DNA from 3 places in the Lactiplantibacillus paraxiangfangensis genome. Region 2 is predicted to be linked to each of the others. Evidence: predicted binding sites of a transcription regulator. Region 2 holds the regulator's gene; each other region holds the start of a gene.
What was found. The regulator CtsR, encoded in region 2, represses protease genes until heat stress. The targets are predictions, from matches to a motif close to TTGGTCAAAAAAGGTCAAANA.
Positions count from the first base shown of each region.

Region 1: a site for CtsR is predicted at 2,608-2,628, ahead of AAA939_RS03595 (Bax inhibitor-1/YccA family protein). Genes of this name have one in related genera too.
Region 3: a site for CtsR is predicted at 3,248-3,268, ahead of clpB (ATP-dependent chaperone ClpB). Genes of this name have one in related genera too.

Region 1 is NZ_BTPW01000005.1:58,188-63,242, forward strand. Features, by position in the region: gene AAA939_RS03585 (DNA translocase FtsK) at 1-664, shown strand, start outside; gene murC (UDP-N-acetylmuramate--L-alanine ligase) at 728-2,041, shown strand; gene AAA939_RS03595 (Bax inhibitor-1/YccA family protein) at 2,814-3,530, shown strand; gene polA (DNA polymerase I) at 3,765-5,055, shown strand, end outside.
Region 2 is NZ_BTPW01000007.1:55,560-60,614, forward strand. Features, by position in the region: gene AAA939_RS04900 (UvrD-helicase domain-containing protein) at 1-1,773, shown strand, start outside; gene AAA939_RS04905 (CtsR family transcriptional regulator) at 2,005-2,472, shown strand; gene AAA939_RS04910 (ATP-dependent Clp protease ATP-binding subunit) at 2,491-4,998, shown strand.
Region 3 is NZ_BTPW01000023.1:22,063-27,117, forward strand. Features, by position in the region: gene dnaE (DNA polymerase III subunit alpha) at 1-137, opposite strand, end outside; gene AAA939_RS12000 (YjzD family protein) at 271-471, shown strand; gene clpB (ATP-dependent chaperone ClpB) at 577-3,189, opposite strand; gene pepT (peptidase T) at 3,306-4,544, opposite strand; gene AAA939_RS12015 (Nif3-like dinuclear metal center hexameric protein) at 4,583-5,055, opposite strand, start outside.

The DNA of each region.
Region 1 (5,055 bases), on a different contig from region 2:
GGGCTTGAAGATGCCATACATCGTCATCGTGATCGATGAATTAGCCGACTTGATGATGGTTGCTTCTAGTGAATTCCAAGATTACATTGCACGCATCACGGCGAAAGCCCGGGCTGCGGGGATTCATTTGCTAGTTGCCACGCAACGGCCAAGTGTCGACGTGGTTACGGGTGTGATCAAGAACAACATTCCGACCCGGATCGCGTTTATGACTTCAAGTCAAGTGGACTCACGAACCGTCCTCGATACGAGTGGGGCGGAGCAATTGTTGGGTCGTGGTGATATGCTGTACTTAGGCAACGGTCAAAGTAATCCAATGCGGTTGCAGGGGACTTTTGTGGACCGCGAAATTGATGCCATTACACAATTTGTTCGGGACCAAGCCGCACCACACTACGAGTTTCAGCCGGATAATTTGTTGAAGCACGAAGAAGCCGCTAAAAATGAAGACGACCTGATGCCAGAAGTTTTGGCCTACATTGCTGATGAAGACACGATGTCGACGTCCAAATTGCAACGAAACTTTTCGATTGGTTACAACCGGGCGGCTAATATTATTGATGACCTAGAAGCACGGGGGTATATTTCCGCTGCTAAGGGTTCCAAACCGCGTGATATTTATTTCACTGCGGATGATTTAACTAAGATACAAGCCAACTCATAATTTAAATAAAGACCGATTCACCGCTTAATTGATGAATTGCGAACACGGGAGATTAAGATAATAATGGATAAAGCAACGGTTTATTATTTTGTTGGAATCAAGGGTTCTGGGATGAGTTCCCTCGCCTTAATTTTGCATGATAAGGGCTTCCAAGTGGAAGGTTCCGATATTGAACAATACACGTTTACGCAAAAGGGGTTAGCCGCCGCTGGCATTAAAATGCTGCCATTTTCTGCTGACAACATTCACGAAGGCTTAACGGTGATTGCTGGTAATTCCTTTACCGACGAACATCCTGAAATTAAAAAAGCGCGTGCGATGGGTCTTCCCGTTTACCGGTACCATGAATTCTTAGGTAAATTGATGGAAGGTTACACGAGTATTGGGGTAGCGGGAACTCACGGTAAGACGTCAACGACCGGTTTGCTTTCCCATGTCTTGAGCCACATTGCTCCAACCAGCTACTTGATTGGTGATGGGACCGGGAAGGGGACACCTGATGCCCGCTTCTTCGTCTTTGAAGCTGACGAATACCGTCGTCATTTCGTGGCCTATCATCCTGACTATGCCATCATGACTAACGTGGACTTTGATCACCCAGATTATTACAAGGACTTAGCTGACGTTCAGTCTGCATTTGAACAGTTCGGTAGCCAAGTTAAAAAGGGAATCTTTGCTTGGGGTGACGACGAAAGTCTCCGTAAGTTAGACGTTAAAACCCCAATTTATTATTACGGGACTAGCGACCGCGATGATTTCCAAGCGGTCAACATTAAACGGACCACGAAAGGGTCTTCCTTTGAAGTGAAGTATCACGACGAATCCCTTGGTGAATTCGAAATTCCGTTGTTTGGTGAACATAACGTTCTGAACAGTACAGCTGTCATTGCCGTATCTTACTTTGAAAAGGTTAACTTGGATGAAATCCGGCGTGAATTGTTGGACTTTAGTGGGGTTAAACGGCGTTTCTCTGAACACCAAGTTGGTGGCGGGATGATGCTGATCGACGACTACGCGCATCACCCATCTGAAATCAAAGCAACCTTGGATGCTGCTCGTCAAAAGTACCCAGACAAGAAGATTTTGGCAGTTTTCCAACCTCATACCTATTCACGGACGAAGGCTTTAATGGATGGTTTTGCAACGAGCTTAAGCAAGGCGGACCATGTGTTCTTAACGAACATCTTTAGTTCAGCTCGTGAAGAATCTGGCGACGTTTCGTCGAAGGACTTAGCAGCCAAATTACCTAACGGCGGTGAAATTATCACGATGGATGACATGCACGCCTTGGAAGCTTACCACGATGCTGTGGTTGTCTTCATGGGCGCCGGCGACATTCAAAAATACGAAAAACGTTACGAAGAAGAAATGAAATAAGGGCAATTACCCACTGTTCGTTGTAACGCTCAAAAAATCCTTTAGAAGTCTGACTTCTAAGGGATTTTTTAGTAGCTTATGAATATTGTCTTGAGGTTGAAAGCTAATGAAAACTAACCTCTAATCCGGCCGTCGCTGATAACATGCGGTCGTGGGACCGGGGCTAGCCTGGGGAGCGGTCTAGCCCCTCGCCCAGAACAATTGCAAAAAGCGCAATTGTCCTGGACCGTCCGTGGTGTAAGGCCGAAAAATCATCGGCCAACACCACCTTCACGACCGATGTTATCAGCGCCAACCTCCGATTATTCAATAGAAATAACAATAGTAAAACAAATTTTAGCGAAGGCGGGTAGTCTCGGTGTGCTGTGTCGGCAAGATTGGCGGGCGAATTTTGCGCCAATCTTGCGGGACGATTCAAAGACGTGGGGTATCGGCTTTGAATCGAGGGCACAGACCGTCCTGTGGCTGGGCCCCGTTCCCCATAGCACACCGAGGCTGCCCGACGAAGCGGTTAATTTGAGTGGTGTTAAATATAATAAAATCTTATATATTTATCTAGTACAAACCGTTTTACCTTCCCTGACTAATCTGATACACTAGATGACAAGAAAGTTGAGGTGTCTGATTGAGATGGCTAGAGAAGTGCATTTGATTGATAAACTAGCGTGAGGAGGTCACTGACGCTAGGCGTTGGTGGCATCTGAAGACTCAATAAGAGCTTTAACTCGGAATTAATAATCTAATTAAATTTTAGGTGGAAGAGGGATAATCGATGAATAACTTTCAAAATGATCCGCAACCGCGTACGATTAACACCCAGATTGGGCTACGCAGTTTCTTATCCAAGATGTACGGTTTCATGGCGTTGGCAGTGTTAGTTTCCGCTATTACGGCTTACCTGTCGATGACGGTGTTTGCTGAAGCAATTAACAGCGCATTTGCAGCCCACCCATTCTGGTTCCTGATGATTTTCATTGTCAGCATGTTTGTGATGATCGGTGGGATTCAGAAAAACGCGACACGAAATCCTGCGATGAGCTTTACGTTACTAATGGTCTTCGCAGTGGTGTTCGGGGTTGAAATGTCCGTCACGTTGCAGCTGTATACTGGTGCAACGATTGGCGGGGCCTTTGTTGCCGCAACGGCCGTCTTTGGAACCATGGCTGTGGTTGGTAATACGACGAAGCGCGACATCTCTAAATTAGGGACGCATTTGTTTGCCGCTTTGATTGGGTTAGTCGTTGCTTCAATCGTTAACTTGTTCTTACAAAGTGAAATGATCAGCTACATTTTCTCATACATCGGTGTCTTGATTTTCGCCGGGTTATCCATGTGGGATAGCAACAACATGCGGAAGATGTACTTGCAGTATGGTGACCAAGTTTCTTCAACTGGGTTAGCTGTTACCGGTGCTTTACAATTGTACTTGGACTTCGTTAACTTGTTCTTGTACTTCATTCAAATCTTTGCCGGCTCAAGCCGTGACTAATAATTAAAATAACTTTTAGGATTGTAACCAACTGGCTACAATCCTTTTTTAATGGCAAACACTCGTTCAATTTTCTAGGTGCCGAATGCCCGTTTTACCCAATAGTTTGGTACAATTAAAGGTGTACTATGGCTAGTAGTCACTAGCTTTAGCAAAGCAATTGAGGTCGTTTTGGCACCAGCGAACCAGAACAAAACTAGTAATCGAATCTATCAAAACGGGGAGCAAATAAATATGGCAAAAAAATTATTATTGATCGACGGTAACAGTGTGGCGTTCCGGGCGTTCTTTGCGTTACATAACCAACTTGAACGCTTTACTAACGCGGATGGGTTACATACCAACGCCATCTACGGGTTTAACACCATGCTGGACCACATGATCAAGGCCGTTGAGCCGACTGATATGCTCGTCGCCTTTGACGCTGGTAAAACAACGTTTCGAACTAAAATGTTCGATAACTACAAGGGCGGTCGTGCGAAGACCCCGGTTGAATTTTCTGAACAGATGCCATACATCAAGCAACTTTTAGATGCGTATGGGATTCAACACTATGAATTAAAAGACTTTGAAGCCGATGATATTATTGGGACCCTGTCTAAGCAGGCTGACGACGCCGGTTACACGACGACGGTCGTTACGGGTGACCGTGATTTGACCCAGTTGACGACGGACCACACGACCATTGCCGTAACGGTTAAAGGTGTTTCCGAAGTAGAACGTTATACGCCAGAACACGTCCAAGAAAAATTAGGTATCACACCACTGCAAATCATTGATATGAAGGGACTAACGGGTGATACGTCTGATAATTATCCGGGGGTCACTAAAGTTGGTGAAAAAACGGCCCTGAAACTGTTGAAGGAATACGGGTCAATTGAAGGCGTCTACGAAAACGTCGACGCGATGAAGAAGAGCAAGATGAAGGAACACTTAATTGAGGACCACGACTTGGCTACACGTGCTAAGGTACTGGCAACGATTAAGCGTGACGCGCCAATCACAGTTGGCTTGGCCGATCTCGCCTATGATGGGCCAGACATTGATCAATTAGCCGAGTTTTATAGCGCAATGGATTTCCAATCTTTCTTAAAGAAATTGCACGTTCAATCCGATGAACCAGAAAAACCAATTGATTTCACGACGTTAACGTCCGCTAATTTAGGTGAACTGGCGCAATTAGGTGATCAAATCGACTTCTACTTAGAGATGCCGACACCTAATTACCATACGTCTGCGTTTGCCGGGTTTGCGATTGGCGCAAACGGCAAATGGTACGTCAGTCGTGACGTTGAGTTGTTGATGAAGCCAGAAGTGAGTGACCTGTTAAGCAGTACGACGGTCAAAAAAGACGTCTTCGACATGAAACGCACGATGGTTGGGTTACACCGCCTAGGAATCGAATTGAAAACGGTCGACTTTGACCTGTTATTAGTTTCTTATTTGCTGGACACTAACGATAACAGCAATGACTTGGGCAATCTGGCTGAACAACACGGCTACACTGATTTGCCAAGCGACGAAA
Region 2 (5,055 bases):
CAAGGATTGTATCATCAACTGACGACTGATATTACCGCCTTAACGGCCCAACTAGCAGCCTTGACGACGGAGGCCCGGACGGTTCAACAACAATTAAGTATGGATGGTCATTTGGATTTGGGGTCTTATACGGAGACCCTGGATACTTTTGCCAGTATCGAGACTAATAGCCGCCAAATTGACACGTTGAACGCCCGTTACCATACGGCCGAGGTTCGGTTAGAACACGCCCAGCTCTTATTGCCGCAGGCCTACTTTGCTAAGCTGGACCTTGATTACGGTGACGATGTGCCAGAAGCGTTTTACTTGGGAAAAGTTGGTTACGTGGACGAACACGGGACTGACTTGGTCTACGATTGGCGTGCACCCGTTGCTGACACTTATTACGCTAATCGGACGGGAGCGACGAGTTATCAAGCTAACGGCCGCACGATTCCGGTTACCGTCTTAAACCGGCAGCAGTTTATCATCGACCACGACCAGTTACACCAAGTGATCGAGACGCAAACGGCGATTGGTGACCCGTTGTTGTTGGCCGTTTTGGCGACAGATCGCAGCGGTGGGTTACAAGAAATTACCGCCACAATTCAGCAATCACAAAACGCCATCATTCGTGAAGCACAGCACCGCGTCTTACTCGTTGACGGGGTCGCGGGGAGCGGTAAAACGTCCGTCTTACTGCAACGGGTGGCCTATCAGCTTTACCGGCATCGGCAAGATTGGACCCCAGCGGATATTTTGATTTTAACGCCAAATACGGCCTTTAGTCGCTATATTCGTGGGGTGTTACCAGCATTAGGCGAAGCGGAACCGCTCACGGCCACTTATTTTAAATTAATGCAGGCCGTGGGCAAACGGTTTGGCTTGACCATTACATCATTAGCTGATAACCATTTGTCACAACTGGCTGAATTGCTGGCGCAACCTTCGCAGGTGACGCCAGCCGGATTAAATCCCACGGCCTACGATCGAACCGTACCGACGGACAGTTTGAATAAGCGGTTGCAAGCAGCCTGGCGCTGGCTACAGGCCACCCGGCAACTGCCCGCAGACGTTGCAACTTGGTTAGACTGGGATCAATTGGCCAAACAGTGGCAGTTGTCCGGTTTAACGGCCTATGATCGGCTTTATTTACTGATTTGCATCACTAATTATCAACAAACGACGACCAAGGGACTGTTCATTGATGAGGCCCAAGACTATGATCCCGATGTCTGGTTGATGTTAACCAAACTATTTTCAGCCGCCCAAGTGACGATTGTCGGGGACCACCGTCAGCGTTTGACCGGGCAGACACCGGATATCGCGGCCTTCTTTGACGCGTCAGTGACCTTAACCCTCAATACCAGTTACCGAGCGACCGGTGCCATTACGCAGTTCTTTGCGCAATTTGCGGGTGATTGGACTGACTTACAAGCGGTACAAGCAATCGGCGAGACACCGAAGACCTTGCCATTAGCTGATTTGGAAAATATTTTAGCAACCTTGCGCCCAACGACGAGTCAAAGCATTGGCTTGATTGCACCAACCTTAGCCGTGGCTGAAAATCTAGCACAGCGTTTTCCAGCGGCGCAACTACTAACGCCCGAAGCACCTAAAACGGTTCAACCTGGTTTGAACATTTTGCCGTTAGCCGTTGCCAAGGGGCTAGAATTTGATCATGCCATTATTTATGATTGGAACGCGGCGTTTTACAGTGAGCCACAGGTGGGACAAAATCGCCGGTACGTCGCCGCTTCCCGGGGGACTAAGACGTTGACGCTATTAACGTAATACTGATTCTAATCGCAACGAAAAACAGATTAACATGACTTGACCAATTTTTTCGGATAAAACGATGCTAAACCAGTCCAAACAATTGAAAGTAGGTAGTGAGCGTGCTATGCTGAAACAACCGTAGAGACCGCGGTAGTATGCGCTTTAAGTGAAATTCTTTGCTTTTTTCGATTATCCTCGTATAATAATAGTCAATATTAGTCAAAGATAACGAAAAGGGTGAAGCACATGCAAAGTCAAAATATCTCCGATATTATTGAGAAGTATTTAAAAAGTATTTTGGCGGACGCAGAGCACGTTGAAATCCGGCGTTCAGAAATTGCCGACCTTTTTAATGTGGTACCTTCCCAGATTAACTACGTCATTAAGACCCGGTTTACGATTCAAAATGGTTACTTAGTTGAAAGTAAACGCGGTGGCGGTGGCTATATTCGAATCGAAAAGGTTAATTTGTTGGATGATGCCGATGTTTTGGACACCCTCATTCAAGTGATTGGTGATTCAATAACACAACGGGATGCCTATGCGGTCGTGCAAAGCTTATATGAAGACAACGTGTTAAATCGCAGGGAAGCTCAGTTAATACTGGTTGCCACGGATCGTAATACCTTAGCGGTGGACGATCATGACTTGGAAAACAGTCTGCGAGCGCGTATTATCATTGGAATTTTAAATCATCTGCGTTACGAAAGTTAAAGAAAGCGAGGAATCGCAATGGATAACCTATTTACCCCAAGTGCCAAGAGTGTCCTAGTTTTAGCCCAAGAACAGGCGAAGTATTTTAAGCATCAGGCCGTTGGCACGGAACATTTATTGTTGGCTTTAGCCATTGAGAAGAATGGGATTGCTAATAAGGTTTTACAACAGTACGCCGTGAGTGAAGACGATATTCGTGAAGAAATCGAACGCTTTACGGGTTACGGCACTTTAAGCAATGTCGGCAAGGATACCTATTTGCCATATTCACCAAAGGCCAAAGAGATTTTGTCCGTTGCTGGTGATGAAGCCAAACGTTTAGGTGCCAACAAGATTGGGACGGAACATTTGCTACTGGCAATGTTATCCGATGAAAGCATCCTGTCCTCGCGAATCTTAATGAATTTGAACTTGGATTTAGCGCAAACGCGTAAGGTTGTTTTACGTAAGCTCGGTGTTAGTGACGCTATGGGCAAACGTAAGGGCAACGCGCAAGTGCGTGGCGGTGGTAAAAAGGCTGAAGGGACGCCAACTTTGGATTCCTTAGCCCGCGACCTCACACAACTAGCGAGTGAAAAGGAAATGGATCCCGTCGTTGGCCGCTCTAAAGAAGTCAAACGGGTCATTCAGATCTTATCACGGCGGACCAAAAACAACCCGGTTCTGATTGGTGAACCAGGGGTTGGTAAAACAGCGATTGCTGAGGGCTTAGCCCAAAAGATCGTGGCTGGGGATGTGCCTAGTGACATGGCGGACAAGCGTCTAATGATGCTCGATATGGGGTCATTAGTGGCTGGGACCAAGTATCGTGGTGAATTCGAAGATCGTTTGAAGAAAGTGATCGACGAAATTTACAACGATGGTCACGTCATCCTATTTATTGATGAATTACACACGTTGATTGGCGCTGGTGGTGCTGAAGGGGCCATTGATGCCTCGAACATCTTGAAACCAGCGTTAGCCCGTGGCGAACTTCAAACCATTGGGGCCACAACGTTAAATGAATACCAAAAGTACATTGAATCAGACGCCGCCTTAGAACGGCGGTTTGCAACGGTCATGGTTAACGAACCAAGCGAAGACGAAGCTGTTGAAATTTTACAAGGCTTGCGTCCGCGCTACGAAGACCATCATCACGTTAATATCACCGATGAGGCTGTTGACCAAGCGGTGAAGTTATCTAGCCGTTACATCAGCGACCGTTTCTTACCGGATAAGGCCATTGATTTAATGGACGAAGCGGCTGCTAAAGTTCGAATCGACCAAATGGACAAGCCAAACAAACTGACTAAGAATCAGGATAAATTGACTAAACTGCGGGCAGAAAAAGAAGCTGCGATTGAATCGCAAGACTTCGAAAAAGCCGCCGATATCCGTAAACAGGAAATGCAGTTGAAGACCAGAGTCGACAAGATCGAAGCTAACCGTGAAGAAGAAGCTGCTAAGGGGGATGGTCCTCGTTACAGCTTGAACGTCACGGGCGAAGATATTGCTCAAGTCGTTGCAGAGTGGACCGGTGTACCACTGACCCAGTTGCAAAAATCTGAAAGTGACCGCTTGGTTAACTTGGAAAAGATTTTGCATGAACGGGTGGTTGGTCAACCAGAAGCCGTTTCAGCAGTTTCACGGGCCATTCGTCGGGCACGGAGTGGATTGAAAGATCCAAGTCGGCCAATCGGTTCCTTTATGTTCTTAGGACCAACCGGGGTCGGGAAGACTGAACTTGCTAAGGCGTTAGCCGCCGCAATGTTTGGGTCGGAAGACAACATGATTCGGATTGATATGTCTGAATACATGGAACGTTACTCAACGAGTCGCCTGATTGGTTCAGCACCAGGTTACGTTGGGTACGACGAAGGTGGTCAATTAACTGAAAAGGTTCGTCAAAAGCCTTACTCAGTCGTTCTCTTTGATGAAGTTGAAAAGGCCCATCCAGACGTCTTTAACATTTTGCTACAGGTGTTGGATGATGGTTACCTAACAGATTCTAAGGGCCGTAAAGTTGATTTCCGGAACACCATTTTAATTATGACGTCTAACTTAGGGGCAACGACCTTGCGGGATGAAAAGTCCGTTGGGTTTGGTGCCACTGACCGGGCTAACGACTACAGTGCCGTAGCCGCTACGATTCGGGCAACTTTAAAGCAGACGTTCCGGCCAGAGTTCTTGAACCGAATCGATGAAACCATCGTGTTCCATTCATTGAACAAGGAACAACTCCACGAAATCGTGAAGTTGATGTCTAAGGAAATTGTTGACCGGGTTGCACAACAAGATATTCACTTGAAGATCACGCCAGCGGCAATTGATGTCGTCGCTAAAGCTGGCTTTGATCCAGAATACGGGGCACGGCCAATTCGCCGGGCACTGCAGACTGAAATCGAAGACCGCTTGAGTGAAGAACTATTAGCTGGTGACGTAAAGGCGACCGACGTTGTGACCATTGGTGCTTCAAAGGGTGCCATTACCATCAACGTTAAGAATCAGCCAAAAGAAGACGGCCGTTCAACGGTTTCTGCAAAATAGTAATTAATGAATGCGAGTCGGGGACAAAACCCTTGGCTCGCATTTTTATGCCTCACA
Region 3 (5,055 bases), on a different contig from region 2:
CCATACATGACATCGACGTCCGTTAATGCTAGTGCCGGGTAGCCTTGTTGCTTAGCGGTTTGAACTAATTCATCAATGGTACTCGTACTTTGCAATAAGCTGAACGTACTCATTACTTGTAAAGGAACATACTGCATCGTTACCTCCTCCTTCCCTATTTTTCATATTTAGTTTCATTATAGCAAACAGTTGTTCTTTACGGCAGTTATAAGCTAATTGGTTTTTCAAAGTGGTTGTGCTAAAATAACTTTCATTGGGAGGTGTCGGAAGATGATGAAACAACTTACAATTATCGTTTGGGCGGTCTTGTTTGGGGAAGTTATCGGTTATATCGGTGGTGCCCTCGAAGCATTGACTTGGAACCCCGGTCAAATCGGGGTCATTTCAGCCGTCTTTGCGCTGGTCGTTGTCAACGGAATCACCATAATTACTAACAATTCCCTACCCGTTAAAGGTTCTGAAAAAAAGTAATCAAGCTAATAAAAAACTCGTGATTATCAGAAATTGATAATCACGAGTTTTTTTGTTTCCATTTTGATAACAGATTACATTCAGTGTCCCGTCAAAGTTTACCGATTACGCCTGTTGCGTTTTCGTATTCGGTTGGTTTTCAAAGACTAAGTGGTCGTCCATCAAATTAATTTCAACCGTCGTGTCCGGTGCGACCCGCCCAGCAATAATTTCCTTGGCAAGTGGTGTTTCGACATGGTTCGTAATGAACCGCCGTAATGGCCGAGCGCCGTACGCTGGTTCGTACCCCTGTTGTGCGATCCACTTTTTAGCGGGTTCCGAAATCTTCAACGTAATGTCACGGTCTTGCAGTCGTGCGGATAACCGTGCAATTAACTTAACCACGATTTGCTCAATCGCACCTAATTGTAGTGGCGTAAACATAATGATGTCGTCGATTCGGTTTAAGAATTCAGGCTTAAAGCAACTTTGTACAAGTTGCATTACTTGGTCATGGGCCGAGGCAGATAATTGTCCCTGATCGTCAACACCAGCTAATAACTGCTGTGACCCTAAGTTAGACGTCATAATCAAAATCGTGTTCTTAAAGTCGACCGTACGACCTTGGCCGTCCGTTAAGCGCCCGTCATCTAAAACTTGTAACAAAATATTAAAGACATCGGGATGGGCCTTCTCGATTTCATCAAACAACACGATGGAATACGGATTACGGCGAACCGCTTCCGTCAGCTGACCACCTTCTTCGTAACCAACGTACCCGGGAGCAGCCCCGACTAACCGCGAAACGGATTCTTTTTCCATATATTCACTCATATCGATGCGGACCATGTGATCATCCGCGTCGAATAGGTTTTCCGCTAAGGCCTTGGCCAGTTCGGTCTTCCCAACCCCGGTTGGTCCGAGGAACATGAATGACCCTAACGGCCGGTTTGGGTCTTGTAAGCCGGCCCGTGAACGCAGCACGGCGTCAGAGACGGCGTTCACCGCGGCATCTTGCCCGACGACCCGTTCGTGTAGGTGGTCCGCTAAGTGTAAGAGTTTCTCCCGTTCACCCGCAACCAGCTTATTGACTGGAATCCCGGTCATCCGTGAAACCACGTTAGCAACCTGATCCGGTGTTACGGATTCTTCAACTAACCAGTCTTCATGGTGGTCGTTAGCTTCCATTGCTTTTAATTCGGCGACCAACTTAGGAATCGTCCCGTGTTGCAACTTAGCGGCCGTTTCCAAATCATACTTATTTTCCGCTGTTTCCAAGTCGTGCTTAGCTTTGTCCAGGGCGGCCTTTTTATCGCTCAACGCTTGTAGGCTCTTCTTTTCACTGGCCCAACGTTCCGCCAACGTGCGTTGCTTTTCCTTAGCGCTAGCCAATTCCTTCTGTAAATCAGCTAACCGCTTCACGGAGGCATCGTCCGTTTCCTTCTTGAGTGCGGCTTCTTCCACTTCTAAACGCATTAATAACCGGTTGACTTGATCCAATTCCGTTGGGTTAGAATTCATTTCGACCCGAATTTCAGCGGAAGCTTCATCAATCAAATCCAGAGCTTTGTCCGGTAAAAAGTGGTCCGTAATGTAACGATCTGATAACTTAGCAGCCGCTACCAACGCGTTATCGTGAATCCGGACGCCGTGATGAATTTCAAACCGTTCCTTTAACCCCCGCAAAATACTAATGGTATCTTCAACGGATGGTTCGGCAACTAGGACCTTTTGGAACCGCCGTTCAAGAGCCTTATCCTTCTCTAGATATTGCCGGTATTCGTCCAAGGTCGTCGCACCAATCAAATGGAGCTCGCCTCTGGCTAACATTGGCTTCAACAAGTTACCGGCGTCCATGCTACCTTCCGTTTTACCAGCACCCACAATGTTATGGATTTCATCAATAAACATGATGATCTGGCCGTCAGCCTTCTTAATTTCCTTTAAGACGGCCTTCAGACGTTCTTCAAATTCACCACGATACTTGGCACCGGCAATTAATGACCCCATATCAAGGGAGAACAGGGTCTTATCCTTTAGATTGTCCGGAACATCCCCGCGAACAATTCGTTGGGCGAGGCCTTCAACGATTGCCGTCTTCCCAACACCGGGTTCCCCAATCAAGACCGGGTTGTTTTTCGTCTTGCGTGACAAAATTCGAATCACGTCTAAGATTTCTTCATCCCGACCAATCACTGGGTCCTGATTGCCTTTACGTGCTTGTTTAACTAAATCCACCCCGTATTTTTCAAGGGCTTGATACTGGTCTTCCTGATTACGTGACGTGACCCGTTGCCCACCACGAATCCGGTCAACCGCGTTTTTGACTTGTCCAGCCGTAATCCCCGACTGGTTTAAATACTTGGTTAGTTGGTCGCCGGTTTGATCCATCAATGCCAGCGCAATCGTGTCGGTGGCTAAAAAGTCGTCACCTAGGGATTTACGTTTGGCTTCAGCCGTCTGCATCAAAGTTGCTAAGCTACTACTGAAACTTTGGCCGTACTGAACGTTACCACCACTAACAACACTAATATCATCCAGTTCCCGGTCCAACTCGACTTGTAATTTATCGAGATCGACACCCGCTTCACTGAATATCTGGCGCACCAGTTCACCTGGCTGGGTTAAAAACTTAAATAAATGCGGAATCCCAATCTCTTGGTGCCGCCGCGTCTGTGCAATTTGTTGGGCTTGAGTTAAAGCCTGTTGTAAACTTTCCGTTAATTGTTCTGGATTCATAAATCATAACCTCCTCAAATTAGGTTAGCAAAAAGGCAGCTATATCAGCTGCCAATTGAGTTTGACCTTTATTGACGATTAGATTATATAACTAATGGTCAAAGAAGGTCAAGGATTTAGTTTTGATTGTAATTATCCGTAACGATTTGCAATACAACGTCAACGGCTTGCGCCATGACTTGTTCCGAAACGTATTCAAACCGGCCGTGCATATTCTCGCCACCGGCAAACAAGTTTGGTGTTGGTAAGCCCATAAACGAGATCTTAGAACCATCAGTCCCACCACGAACAGGGAAGATCAATGGTTTGATGTTCAGCTTCAACATGGCTTGCTTAGCCAATTCAACAACGGCCATATCTTTTTCAATGATTTCACGCATGTTGTAGTACTGGTCCTTAACGTTGACCTGGACGTACTCGCCACCGTGAGCCAAGTTAATTTGATCACCATCCGCCACGATTAACCGTTTGCGAGCTTCAAATTTGGCTCGATCGTGGTCACGAATAATGTAGGTCAACTTAGCACCGTCAACCGTCCCGTCTAACGCTAATAAATGGAAGAAACCTTCCCGGCCATCCGTTTTTTCAGGAACATCGTGTGCTGGTAAACCATCCTGGAATTCAACGGCTAACTGTAACGCGTTAACCATGACATCCTTAGCAGAACCAGGGTGGACGTTGACCCCCTTGATCGTGATTTCGGCCTGAGCAGCGTTGAACGTTTCATATTCCAACTGACCGAGTGGCCCGCCATCAACCGTATAAGCGTAATCGGCTGCGAATGCTGGCACGTTAAAGTGGTCCGCCCCCGTTCCGATTTCTTCATCGGGACCAAAGCCCATTCGAATCTTACCGTGTTTAATTTCTGGATGAGCTAATAAATATTCAGCGGCACTGATAATTTCAGCAACACCGGACTTATCATCCGAACCTAATAAGGTATTCCCATCGGTAGTGATCAACGTGTGACCCTTATAATTTTTGAGGTTTGGAAAGACCTTAGGATCCAAATGATACTCGCTGTCGCCCAATTGAATCACTGACTGGCCATCATAGTCTTCAACAATTTGTGGATTAATGTTTTCCGAATTAAAATCCGCCGTATCGATATGTGAGATAAAGCCTAAAGTCTTCACAGCCTTATCGCTGTTAGCTGGTAAGGTTGCAAAGACGTACGCGCTTTGTGCATCCTGTTCAACGTCACTTAACCCGATAGCCTTTAACTTGTCCATCAGTTGGTTTAAAAAGGCCGTCTCCCGTGGTGATGAAGGTACCGTCGTCGAACTCTCGTCAGAACGACTATTGATTTTAACGAAGCTCAAAAAATCTGAAATTAAATTAGGATATTTTGCCATCTTACAAACTTCCTTTCAAAATTACAAGATTATCTCTATTAGATGAAAGTAAACGGATCAGTATTTAACTTTGAGGCAACGATTTCAACTTGCCAGTTTGATTCCGCCTGCCATTTTTTAAAACATTCGGTCAAATGAGTTTTACAAATGCTTTCGATATGGTGACCGGGGTCGACCACCGTTAAACCAGCGGCTAACATGTCGTGAGCCGTATGGTAATAAACATCCCCGGTCACGTAAGCTTGGGCTCCCGCTTTAATGGCATCTTGATAAAACTTTCCGCCATCGCCACCGAGGACCGCCACCCGCTTAATTTCTTGCTGGGGCTGCTGACAAACTAACCGCAAGCCGGACACGTTAAAGACCGTCTTACAGTGTTCTGCAAAGGCTTCAGCCGTCATTGGGGTTGGTAAATCGCCGACCCGCCCCATACTATACTGGTGACCACCCGTCAGTAATGGTTCAATCTGATAATCCCAACTCGTTGCTGGAACAAAGTGATTGATGCCAG